Regions from separate parts of the Alteromonas sp. OM2203 genome, predicted to be linked through region 2. Evidence: predicted binding sites of a transcription regulator. Region 2 holds the regulator's gene; the other holds the start of a gene.
What was found. Region 2 encodes FNR, which switches genes on or off when oxygen is low (the NO sensors DNR and NnrR bind a similar motif). Its sites were predicted from a motif close to TTGATCTAGATCAA; they were not measured.
Positions count from the first base shown of each region.

Region 1: the regulator FNR is predicted to act here: its motif matches at 4,908-4,921, upstream of yegQ (tRNA 5-hydroxyuridine modification protein YegQ).

Region 1 covers NZ_CP183209.1:2,629,412-2,635,681, reverse strand. The annotation lists gene ACM0P2_RS11800 (pyridoxal phosphate-dependent aminotransferase) at 1-273, shown strand, start outside; gene ACM0P2_RS11795 (saccharopine dehydrogenase family protein) at 434-1,609, opposite strand; gene ACM0P2_RS11790 (aminotransferase class I/II-fold pyridoxal phosphate-dependent enzyme) at 1,746-2,957, opposite strand; gene ACM0P2_RS11785 (YfhL family 4Fe-4S dicluster ferredoxin) at 3,075-3,320, opposite strand; gene yegQ (tRNA 5-hydroxyuridine modification protein YegQ) at 3,324-4,697, opposite strand; gene ACM0P2_RS11775 (zinc-dependent metalloprotease) at 5,097-6,270, shown strand, end outside.
Region 2 covers NZ_CP183209.1:2,393,588-2,399,857, reverse strand. The annotation lists gene ACM0P2_RS10675 (patatin-like phospholipase family protein) at 1-981, opposite strand, end outside; gene ttcA (tRNA 2-thiocytidine(32) synthetase TtcA) at 982-1,935, opposite strand; gene uspE (universal stress protein UspE) at 2,009-2,938, opposite strand; gene fnr (fumarate/nitrate reduction transcriptional regulator Fnr) at 3,188-3,928, opposite strand; gene ACM0P2_RS10655 (sulfite exporter TauE/SafE family protein) at 3,975-4,634, opposite strand; gene ccoS (cbb3-type cytochrome oxidase assembly protein CcoS) at 4,621-4,851, opposite strand; gene ACM0P2_RS10645 (heavy metal translocating P-type ATPase) at 4,853-6,270, opposite strand, start outside.

The sequences.
Region 1 (6,270 bases), 240 kb from region 2:
AACACAATGCGTTCACGCATTAAAACCGAGCGTGAAAAACTAGTGAAAGTGGCAAAGGAGTTGAACCAGCCGTATGCACCAAATCCGCAAGGGAATTTCATCTATATGGATACGGGTATGCCGCACGATGTATTCGCGGAAAAAATGAAAGCTCAGGGTATAAAGGTGGTAGGGCGCACATGGCCAGGCTACGACTCGTGGTCACGGATCAGTGTCGGCACGCCTTCAGAAACAGATGCGTGCGTTAAAGCATTAAAAGCAGTACTTGCTTAGAAAAAACAATAATAATACCTAGCGCAGAAAGAACAGGCTGAACACTATTAGTGTTCAGCCTTTTTCATATTAGTTGTGCGAAAATGCAACCTACGTTTTGATAGAGTGGAACAAAGTTTGAATTTTACTTAAGTCTTTGCTTTAGCTCTTATTTTAGCTCTTATTTTTCGATAGCAAACGTTAAGCCTGCTTTCTCTTCTAAGCGGTTTATTAGCTTATCACCAAGAGCAGCCGCTGGTGTGAAAAAGCCGCCAGATAGGTTTACGTCTTTACACAAGCAAAGCGCCGACTCTGAAATCATCTTACTAGTAGAGCCATAACCTGGGTCTTTATCACCTTTTACCGATACGGCTAGCATATCGCCATTCGTTGCGGTACCCACAAACATGACATCGTAAAAACCGTTTTCACGCTCTTCTTTGCTAGGGCCTTCACCTGGCTTAGGACCATCGTCGCTTGCAAGCGATTTATCTTTAGCAACGTGGTTGGCCATGGCCTCACCTTTTTCGCCAGGACCTGTCATCATCATTTCATCGTACTGGAAGTTTTTTCCATAGGCATAGCCACCTAAATAGTTCGTGCGGTGAACGTTTTTCGTATTGATTGCCGCCATAATGAAGGGGGCAACCCATGTACCTAATTGCTCGTCGAAATAAGGTTTGTTGCCGTCGGGCTGAGGCTGGTTTGATGCGCCATCGGTTAACGAATGCGGGTTGATAAGCGCGGCCATTACCGATTTATCTTTGTGAGCAGCAGCCATGGTTGCTTTTAAGCTGGCAGCCGTTCCACCAGAGAAGGTTCCCTGCATCTTGCGAACGCGACCTTTGACGTATTCAATCACGTCGCCAGTTTGCTTTTTAGCATGCGCTTGTAAGTAGTGAACACCTAAGTCAAATGGTACTGAGTCGAAGCCGCAAGAAAATACAATGTTTGCGCCAGTTTCTTTGGCCTTCGCTTCATACTTATTGATCATTTGGTGCATCCACGCCGGCTCACCGCATAAATCTGTATACCCCGTACCATTATCAACACACGCAGAGAGTAACTTTTCACCGTAAATTTGATAAGGGCCCACTGTGGTGAGTACAACCGCAGTTCGCTTAGTCATAGCATCTAGCGCGTCGGCATCATCACCGTCGGCTACAATACTGGCAACGCTATCACTGATACCTAGCTCCTGTTTTACGTCGTTAAGCTTAGCTTCATTACGACCTGCAACTGCCCATTTAACGCTGCTGTCATTGCCATACTGTGCCTGAAAGTATTCAGCTACTAGTTTGCCCGTAAAACCTGTAGCACCGAAGATAACTACATCAAATTCCCGTTCGTTACTCATTGTTTTGTCCTGTTTTATTTCGTTTTGACACGTGTCATCAATATACGATATCCAATATACGCACAAGCGCGGATATCTATCATTTTTTTCGGTAATATTTGTCTATTCACGAAATTAAACGGCAGGCGATAAACCGTTAGTTTAATGACTTAACAAACTTAGCCAGACGTGTTAATCCTTCGTTTAAGCGGTCCATATCCGTAGCGAAAGACAGCCTTACATAGTGGTCGGCATTGTGCTCGCCAAAATCATTGCCGGGCGTAAGTGCAACATGATGTTGTGAGAGCAGGGCGTCACAAAACTCAATAGCACTTAGCCCTGTGTGTTTAATATTGATGAAAGCGTAAAAAGCACCGTCTGGCTGGGCATCTAAACTAATGCCGATTTTTTCAAGTGCATTAAAAACGAAAGAGGCCCGCTTTGTCAGGTTTACACGATTTTGTTCGCATTGCGCCAATGCCTCAGAAGTAAAACAAGCAAGGGCGGCTTTTTGTGAAAGGGTGGAGGGGCAAATGAACAAGTTCTGCGCGAGCTTTTCAACGATGGGTGTCATCGCTTCAGGCACAACACACCAGCCGAGGCGCCAGCCGGTCATGCCAAAATATTTAGAGAAGCTATTGATAACCACTACAGTGTCTTCCAGTTTAGCGTTAGCAAGTACGGTTCGAAGCTTGGCGTTCTTGTTGCTGGTTGATTGGGTAGTATCGTCATTAATAGAAAGTGAGAGATCCAAGTAAATCTCATCAACAATTAAAAAACCACCGTTGGCATTGCAGTATTCGCCAATTTTAATCAACTCGTCTATATCAATCGCCGTACCTGTCGGATTGGCAGGGGAGGCTATAAGCACGCCTTTCGTGTTTTGCTTCCAATTATCGGTAACACTTTCAGCGGTTAATTGAAAGTTATCCTCGCTGCGTGTTGGCACCAGCGTTACTTCTGCGCCAAATGCGTTCAAAAAGCGTCGGTTACAGGGGTAAGACGGGTCGCCCAATATCACATTATCGCCGGGTTCAACCAAGGCCGCGCTTGCCAAAAGTAACGCACCAGACGCGCCGGCGGTTACGACCACCCGTGAAGGACTTATCTTTACGCCGTGTTTAAATTCGTAAAAGCGGGCTATGGCTTCTCGGAGTTCAGGCATACCTAGCGCAGACGTATAAGGAAAATCTGGGGTATTCAAGCTTTCTTTCATTGCTGCAAGTACAGGCTCGGGAGCGCCAAAATCTGGCTCACCAAGATTAAGACGAATAACATCTTTACCTTGCTTTTCCAGAGCAGAGGCCTTTTCGCCATAGGCCATGGCAAGAAACGGAGAGATAGCGGTAGCGCGAGAGGCAAACTTCAAAACAAAACCCTTATTAGTTGTGCCAGTTCAAACAGTTCTGCAATTAGGGATCACTCTTGAGTAGGATTCAAGAAAATTCTTTGAATAGTATGTTTAACTTATTGGCTTACATCGTTGCTAAGTAGTTAAACGTATAAATTTCTCAGCTAACTCATCTAACGTTTCTTTCTTGTTAGGGTCTGGTTTAACTACATCTATAGGGCACACTGCCACGCAGGTAGGGGCATCGTAATGCCCCACGCATTCGGTACAACGATTAGCATCTATTTCGTACACGTTATTTCCCATGCTAATTGCTGAATTAGGGCACTCAGGTTCGCACATATCGCAATTAATGCAGCTATCTAGAATAAGCAGTGCCATGAATTATACCTCGCTTACGCTCTGTTTTTTTACGGCACTATCCGTTTTGCGAAACGGGTTACGAGTGTCAACGCCTTCATCCAGATTACGTAGCAGCAGAGCAAAATCTAGGTCTACATCGCAAGGTAGAGGTATTCTAACCTGGTGCCCTGAACCTTTGGCATCGCTAATATAAAGGCTTTTCTTATCCAGCATTTCATTAAGCGCAAAGGTAATGTTTCCGCTTGGTGTCATCAGTTCTAACGAGTCCCCTACACAGAATTTGTTTTTAACATCTATAATCGCAAAACCCGTTTCGTCGCAGCGGCCTAGCACTTCACCAACAAATTGCTGTTTATCGCTGACAGAATGCCCGTATTCGTAGTTCTGATACGTTTGGTGTGAGTGACGACGCAGGAAACCTTCCGTATAACCTCGATGAGCCAAGGTTTCCAAGCTTCCCATTAACGAGTTGTCGAAGGGTTTACCTGCTACTGCGTCGTCAATGGCTTTGCGATAAACTTGCGCTGTTCGAGCGCAGTAGTAGTGTGATTTTGTGCGGCCTTCTATTTTTAAGCTATGCACGCCCATTTTGGTTAGGCGGTCGACATGCTGAACGGCACGCAAGTCTTTCGAATTCATAATATAAGTGCCATGTTCGTCCTCAAAGGCAGGCATCAATTCGCCGGGCTTTTCTTTTTCTTCTAACATAAACACATGAGTACTTGGCGCGCCTTCGCCAAGGGTGGGAATGACCGTTTGAGGTGCCGAAACGGCTTTATTAATTTCGGTGGCTTGAACGATATCACCGGTTTCGTTTTCGCTTCCCGCCTTAACATCATAAGACCAACGACAAGCATTGGTACAAGTGCCTTGGTTGGGATCTCGTTTATTCATGTAGCCAGACAATAAACAGCGCCCGGAATACGCCATGCAAAGCGCGCCATGAACAAACACTTCTAATTCCATGTCTGGCACTTGCTCGCGGACTGTTTCAATTTCTTCAAGCGATAGTTCTCGCGATAAAACAACGCGCTCAATGCCTTGTTTTTGCCAAAACTTCACCGTGGCGTAGTTCACAGCATTGGCCTGAACACTTAAATGAATTGGCATGCGAGGGAATGCATCGCGCACCATCATAATTAGTCCGGGATCTGACATAATTAGCGCGTCAGGTTTCATAGCAATTACCGGCGCAATATCATTAAGGTAGGTGCCAAGCTTGCTATTGTGGGGGGCAATATTGCTCACCACGTAGAATTTCTTGCCTAGGGCATGCGCTTCTTCTATACCTATCGCTAAGTTTTCGAGGCTAAATTCGTTATTTCTCACGCGTAGCGAGTAGCGGGGTTGACCAGCATAAACAGCGTCTGCTCCATAGGCAAAAGCGTAGCGCATATTGCGCAAGCTACCTGCTGGGGCTAGCAATTCTGGTGCGTTAAACGTTTGGTCGGAAAGTTTTAACGCTGAATCTTCGTATTGAATTGAAGAACTGTTACGAGAAGAAGTGTTTGAAGTCATATATAAAAACCGCTACTAGACGCCTTTAACAAGGCGGCGGATTCTATAAGTACGCCGTGAGGCCCTCAAGGCAAATCAGGCAAGGGGTTGATGGAGATCAAATTATTTCTGCATATTAGACTGAGCAGCAAGACAAATGCACTAAGAAAAATGTTATGAGAACTTATAGCAAAACTAATCTATCACCTCAATTGACGTACTTAAACGACGAATCACCATGGGCAAAAGCCGCCACATAGGGTAGGCTAGAAATTCACAATAATAAGGACTAACTGCATGCTGCACTTGAACATTTTTCATAAAGCGGCGCGACAAATAAAAGCCTCCGGCAAATCGGCCATTGCCATTACGGTATTGTTTGTTGTGTCTACGTCTTCAGCTTGGGCAGCGCTGCCAAGCATTGGTGAATTCACTAGCGATATGACCAAAAAAGACGGTCTAATCCCTGTTTACTATGACGATGAAAGTGACAAAGTTTATTTGGCGGTGCCAACAGGTAACGCCGAATATTTGTTTCAAAGCAGCTTGCCCTACGGTGTAGGCTCGAACGACATTGGCCTCGATCGCGGACAGCTTGGCGAAACCCGCTTAGTAAGTTTCGAAAAGTTTGGTAACAAGGTTTTGTTGAAGCAGCACAACACGAAATACCGTGCGGCCCACGGCAGCGATGCCGAAAAGCAAAGTATTGATGAAGCTTTTGCGGATTCGGTCATTGCCGGTTTCACGCTGGTAGCAAAAAGCGACAACGCCAGTCTTATCGATTACACGCCTTTTTTACTCAGTGATATTCACGGTATCGGTAACCGCATGGCGCGCACCAATCAAGGTAGCTTTAGCGTAGATAAAATGCGAAGCGGGGTGTACTTACCAAAAACCAAAGCCTTTGAAAAAAATACCGAGTTAGAAGCATTAGTCACTTTTGCTGGTAAAAAGCCTGGTGAATACGTTCAGCAAGTTACCCCCGACCCAGAAAGCGTGTCGGTGCACTTACATCATTCCTTTGTGGCACTGCCTGACGACAACTATACGCCTAGGGAGTACCACCCATATTCAGGCTACTGGAAATTTAGCTATTTCGATTATTCAACACCTATTAGTGAACCTACCGAGCAGCGTTTTATTACACGCCATCGCTTAACCAAGAAAACGCCCCATGCAGCAATGAGCGAAGCAGTGGAGCCAATTGTGTATTACCTAGACCCAGGTATCCCAGAGCCGGTAATGACCGCGCTTAAAGAAGGCGCAAGCTGGTGGAACCAAGCCTATGAAGCTGCAGGTTACAAAGATGCGTTTCAGGTAAAAGTACTGCCTGAAGGTGCCGACCCTATGGACGTGCGCTACAACGTTATTAACTGGGTACATCGCGCAACGCGCGGCTGGTCTTATGGGTCGTCGGTAGTTGACCCACGTACAGGGGAAATTATCAAAGGTCACGTTACTTTAGGCTCTC
Region 2 (6,270 bases):
AGTCTCTTCGCCTTTCGCGCATAGCTCTTCGGCCCTGTGAAATTCCATGATGCCAACGTCAGTGAGCTGAGGTTCAATGAGGATGTCAGGCGGATCGCCTGCCAATCGAGAGCGAGTGACGCGGGCCTGGAGTATTTCAAGAGAACTGCTCATCACGCTCATAATACCTGGAGGATTTCGTTTATTTACCTTTGCTGGTACCTCAGTGAATTCCTCCTCAACTTTTTCAATGACTTCAGAAGCGACACCGTCTTCGCTTTCCACGTTATCAGTTGCGTTTACATCCAGTTCATCATTGTTGGTTTCAGGTGATTTTTCATCTTTGCTGTCTGGAGAAAACCACTGACGCAAAACATTTTGACTCTTAGTAAAGAAGTCCTCGGTTTTACGCTCATTCTCTTCGTGATCTTGTCTCAACTTTTCAAGACGAATAGGGCGAAAATCGGCATTAAGATTAACCGCAATCACAAAGTCTGCGCCTAACTGTCGACACAGGTTAACAGGTACCGGATTAACAACCGCACCATCAACTAACCACCTATCGCCGTGGGCCACGGGCGAAAAAAGGGCAGGGATTGCACATGAGGCTTGAATGGTATCGCCGATAGGGCCTGAATTAAATACCACTTCACGGCCGGTATAAAGATCGGTAGCGACGGTAGCAAACGGCTTTTGCATTGCCTCGTATGAAGATTCACAAAACTCATTTGCTAGCTTATCAAACACCTTTTGACCGCTTGCAATACCGCCGCGTCTTAGGCCAACACCCATCAAGGCAAGTACTTGCCAATCGCTAAGAGAGCATGCCCATTCTTTAAGCCCTTCCAGCTTGCCACTTGCGTAGGCGGCGCCAACATACGCACCTATAGAGCATCCTGCTACCACGTCAATTTTAACGCCTAACTTTTCTAAAGCTTGAATAATACCTATGTGCGTCCAACCCCTGGCAGCACCGGCACCTAACGCAAGTCCAATTTTCATTTATCTGGGTTCCATAATATTTACCACTTCAATAGTGTGCTCATCATCACTTAACGAGGATGTATTTTCAGTGGAAAAAGAAGGTTGATCAAAGCCTATGTCGCCATCTTCAACGGGGCCGTCTTGGGTTGTAATAGATTTAAAGTCGTGAAGATTGCTGTCTATTAAATGAGAGGGGGCCACATTTTGAAGTGCCCTAAACATCGATTCGATACGACCAGGAAACCTGCGATTCCAGTCTTGAAGCATAGCTTTAATGTTTTGACGCTGCAGGTTTTCTTGAGAGCCGCAAAGGTTACAAGGAATAATAGGAAACGCTGCTGCCTGAGAATATTTTTCAATATCTTTTTCAGTGCAGTATGCTAAAGGGCGAATAACGATGTGCTCGCCGTTATCGCTGACCAATTTAGGGGGCATAGATTTAAGTTTGCCACCATGAAACATGTTGAGGAAAAAGGTTTCTAGCATGTCATCACGGTGGTGACCTAGCGCAATTTTAGTTGCGCCAAGTTCTTTAGCCGTTCTATATAAAATGCCCCGACGTAATCGTGAGCACAGCGAACAGGTTGTTTTTCCCTCGGGAATTTTATCTTTTACAATTGAGTAAGTGTCTTCTTCAACGATTTTATACTCAACACCAATTTCGTCTAGATAAGCCGGCAGGATGTGCTCTGGAAAACCTGGCTGTTTTTGGTCAAGATTTACCGCAACGATATCGAAGTGAATAGGCGCAATCTTCTTTAAAAACATCAAAATATCGAGCATGGTGTAGCTGTCTTTCCCACCAGATAGACACACCATCACCTTGTCATTATTCTCAATCATGCCAAAGTCGGCAATGGCTTTACCCACGTTGCGACGAAGACGTTTTTGAAGTTTGTTGAAGTTGTACTTTTGCTTACTTTGTGCAGCGTTCAATGCAGATGGCTCAACGCTGCTTGTGCCTAAACTCATAATTCACTAGCTTGGTTTGTGATAAAGCAAGCATTATACAATAAAGCGCCTTTTTTAAACCATGGTTGTGTCGTTAATTTTGTACCTTAAGCGGTGGAACAAAGCCATCTGGCTTAATAGCCAAAACGTCACAGTTAAGTTCGTCGATCACATGCTCTGCTGTATTTCCGATAAGCGCGGCTGAAATGCCCACGCGGCCTACAGTTCCGATGATAACAAGTTCAGCGTCGATGGTTTTGGCTACGTGGGGAATAACTTTTTCGGGCAAACCTTCTTTTACAATGCATTTCTCTTCGGAAATGCCATATTGTTGAGCATGGCGACGCATTTCGGATTGATGGTGATTTTTAACCGCATCATGATAGGTATCGGGGTCGAACTCCGGAACTTCTATCGCAATGTTTAGTGGAGTAGAAGGATAGCTGTTGACTAAATTCACATTTCCTTTCAATAAGGCCGCATAATCGTTTGCAATAATTGTAAGCTTGTCATTAAGCGCAGCATGTTCGTCGTCTTCACTTCCTACGTTTACGGCTGCGATGATCTCACCACCTTCTGGCCAATCATGCTCTTTAACCAATAACACTGGGCGAGGGCACTTACGCATTAAATGCCAGTCTGTTGGTGTGAAAATGACAGAGGCTAAATCATCGTGGTTCTTTGTCGCTTTTACCACTAGATCAATTTGGTTGTTAAGCGTGTAGTAAATAATTGACTCAAAAGCACGGTTGTTCCACTCAACTACAATATCGGTATCAGCAAAGCCTTGTTTCCTAAGTTGCTCAGAAAGCCACTTGCCTTGCTCTTTAGTTACTGCATCGCGCATGGCTTCGCGCTCATCTGGGCTTAGCATGGTGGTCATATCATAAGATAGATCGTAGACCACCATCATTGCGGTCACTGTTGCACCTGTTTTCGACGCGAGTTCATAGGCTCGACTTAAAGCAGGTTGGTTGTCCCGTTCAGCATCTACCACGGCAAGAATTCGTTTATATTCAATCATAACACCCTCCAGTAAGCACACAGCTTGATGTGACGATAAATAAAGCTATTTTTCTAGTCCATCTTCACTAACTATAAACGACATTTGAAAAAACGTGTTGTTTTGGGTCAAGAATTTTACAACTCTCTCAGGCATTTCTCTTAGGCATTTTTAGTGTGGCGATTTATGGGTGCTTGGGACAATAAAAAATAAAGGTAATAAAAAACGCGCTTTGCGCGCGTTCTTAAACAATTTAAACGAAGAGACAACCTAGCCGCTACATACAACACTTGGTCCGTTAAGGGCAGACAGTTTATTTTCTAACAGTGCAAAATCTAGAATGGTAATGAGTTTGCCATCTACCTTTATAATGTTTTCTTTTTGGAAACGACTTAACAGGCGGCTTATGGTTTCTATCGTTAAACCGAGGTAATTGCCAATCTCATTTCGTGTCATCGTTAAATGAAACTCACGATGAGAAAAGCCTCGCTCCTCAAATCTTTGCGATAGGTGGGAGATAAAATAGAGTAAGCGTTCTTCTGCTGTTCGTTTATTGAGAAGCATGATCATGTCGTGATCCTGCTTTATCTCTGCACTCATGAAGCTCATTATCTGATGGCGCAGTTTCGGAAACTGAACCGACATTTCATCTAACATTTCATAGGGAAGTTCACAGACCATCGCTGTTTCTAATGCAGAAGTGTAGCTCTGGTGCTTATTTTCGCGCAGCGCATCGAAGCCGATAATGTCGCCGGGAAAATGAAAACCTGTAATTTGCTCCTCACCTTCAGAGTTGGTAACGAACGACTTGAAAGAACCGGTTCTTACGGCAAAGAGCGAACGAAATGTATCGCCAGTTTGAATAAGCGTATCGCCTTTATGCAGCGGTTTTTTACGCTCAATGATGTCGTCTAAAGACTCAATTTCTGTCTTGTTTAATGCAACAGGCAGACAGAGATGGCTGAAACTACAGTTCTGACAGTGGATTGAAAATTGGCTTCCTTTGCTCATAAAACCTGCTCTTTATAATTTATACACGACAATAATACCTATTTTTTTATAGGATTGCGCCCTGAATAAGATAAATAGCATAGATAGCCATTATACTTGCAATAAGTTGCCTTACGCCGCTTTGCTGAAAAGTACTCACTAGATATTGACTACCTGCGCTGGCGGCAAGCAGGGTGGGTAAGGTTCCCAACCCAAAGAAAAACATAATACCCGCGCCTTGTAACGCGTTGCCTGCGGCCAATGACCAGGTTAGGGTTGAATACACAAGCCCGCAGGGTAACCAACCCCAAATAAAGCCATAAGGTATTGCGCTAAATGGGGTTTTGAACGGTAAAAACCGCTTAGAGAGAGGCTGAAGTTTGGAAAATAGACCTTTACCTGCGCTTTCCAAAAGGGTTAGGCCTGTCCACCATTTCCCTAAATAACAAGCGAGTAAAAGCAACATAACACCGCTAAAAAGAGATAGGACATAGCTGGCAAGGGGAACGAAATCTGACGCAATTTTTCCTAATGCGCCAGTGATTGCACCGGCAATCGTATAGCTGGCAATCCGGCCCATGTTGTAAGCGAGTGTATAGGGTACAGCGGATGAGCCTTTTGGCGAGACCATTCTGAGCGCCGCAACGATCCCTCCACACATTCCCACACAATGAACACCGCCCGCCAAGCCGATAAGAAAAGCAGAGAAGTAGTTAATCCCGTCCATTATCTTCTTTGTTCTTGATTGCCTTGCTCTCTTGAAGCTGCTTGCGCTGTTCTGCTAATTTTTTTTCTTCAGGTGACAAATCATCATCGAAAAGAATGCTGTAGCCTTGTCGGTCTAAATCCTCAAACTGATTGGTCTTTACCGCCCAAAAGAAAATTACAATAGCGACAGCAACAATAATGATGGCGATTGGAATTAATACGTAAATAATGCTCATGCTATTTGCTCAAAAGTCGCGTTGAGTTTGTAACGACAATAATACTGCTTAACGACATACCTACAACAGCCATCCACGGCGAAAGTAGCCCAGACACGGCGAAGGGCAGAATCAAAACGTTGTATCCTACAGACCAGCCTATGTTCTGTCTTATTTTCTTCTTCACTTGGTGAGAAGTGCTTATAAGCGTTGGAACAGATAAAAGTTGATCGCCAAGCAAAATAACATCTGCTGCTGTCTTAGCAACATCGGTAGCATTGCCAACCGCTATTGCCACGTCTGCACTGGCAAGAACAGGTGCATCGTTGATACCGTCCCCCATCATCATTACTTTGGCTCCCGCTTGCTGCATAGCTTGAACAGCTTCGTATTTAAGTTCTGGTGTAAGCCCACCTTTGGCTGTTTCGATTGGCAATGACGCAGTTAGTGAGTCCACGTTTTTTTGTGTATCGCCGCTTAAGACTGTAAGCCTATGGCTTTTTGCCAAGATATCGAGGGTTTCTTGCGTATCAGCACGAAGCGTATCTCGCACTTCAAACGCTGCCATAATACGGCCTTTAACAGTGAGATAGACGTTAGCTGAAGGGTAGTCTTCAATGAATTCTTGCTGTGACTCGTGAACGCAAAACGCAGCAGAGCCCATTGAAAACATGGTGTCATTGATTTCGCCACATATTCCGCCTCCGGGCGCTACAGTAAAATTGACTACCTTATAAACGGTGTAATCGGATGCGCTATCATCGCCAAGGGTATTATTCTCTGTGAATGCTTTCGCTATGGGATGCTCAGAGCGCGACTCGAGCGCGCGTGCGATAGAGAGTGCCGTGTCACTATCTACGCCGTCAGCATACCAAGCATTTGAAATGGTGAATTTGCCTTGCGTGAGTGTGCCTGTTTTATCTAGTGCAATGGTATCAATGCCCGTAATTTGCTCTAAGGCATCGGCGCGTTTAAGCAAAATACCTTGCTTGTTCAGTTTTGCCATAGCACAGGTGAGTGCTGATGGTGTGGCTAAACCTAGTGCGCAAGGGCAGGTTGCAACGAGCACTGATATGGTTATCCAAAAGGCATCGTCGCTACCTTGGTACGACCAAAATCCATAGGTTAACGCTGAGATCATCAGCACGGCGGTAACGAAGTATCGAGAAAAATTATCCGCTATTTGCGCAGCTTTTGGCTTGCTAGCCATTGCACTTGCTTGGAGCTTGACAATTTGGTTTACCAGTGCGTTTTTGAGGGTTTGGGTTACGATAATGGATAGGCTGCCGTCTTGACATACCGTACCCCCGTAAACAACGCTATTGTTCTCTTTGCGTACGGGGTTAAACTCGCCGGTAAGCATAGATTCGTCAACCGATGCATGACCTTCGGTTACTACGCCATCGATAGGAATTGTCTCTCCGGGTTTAACCAGTACTA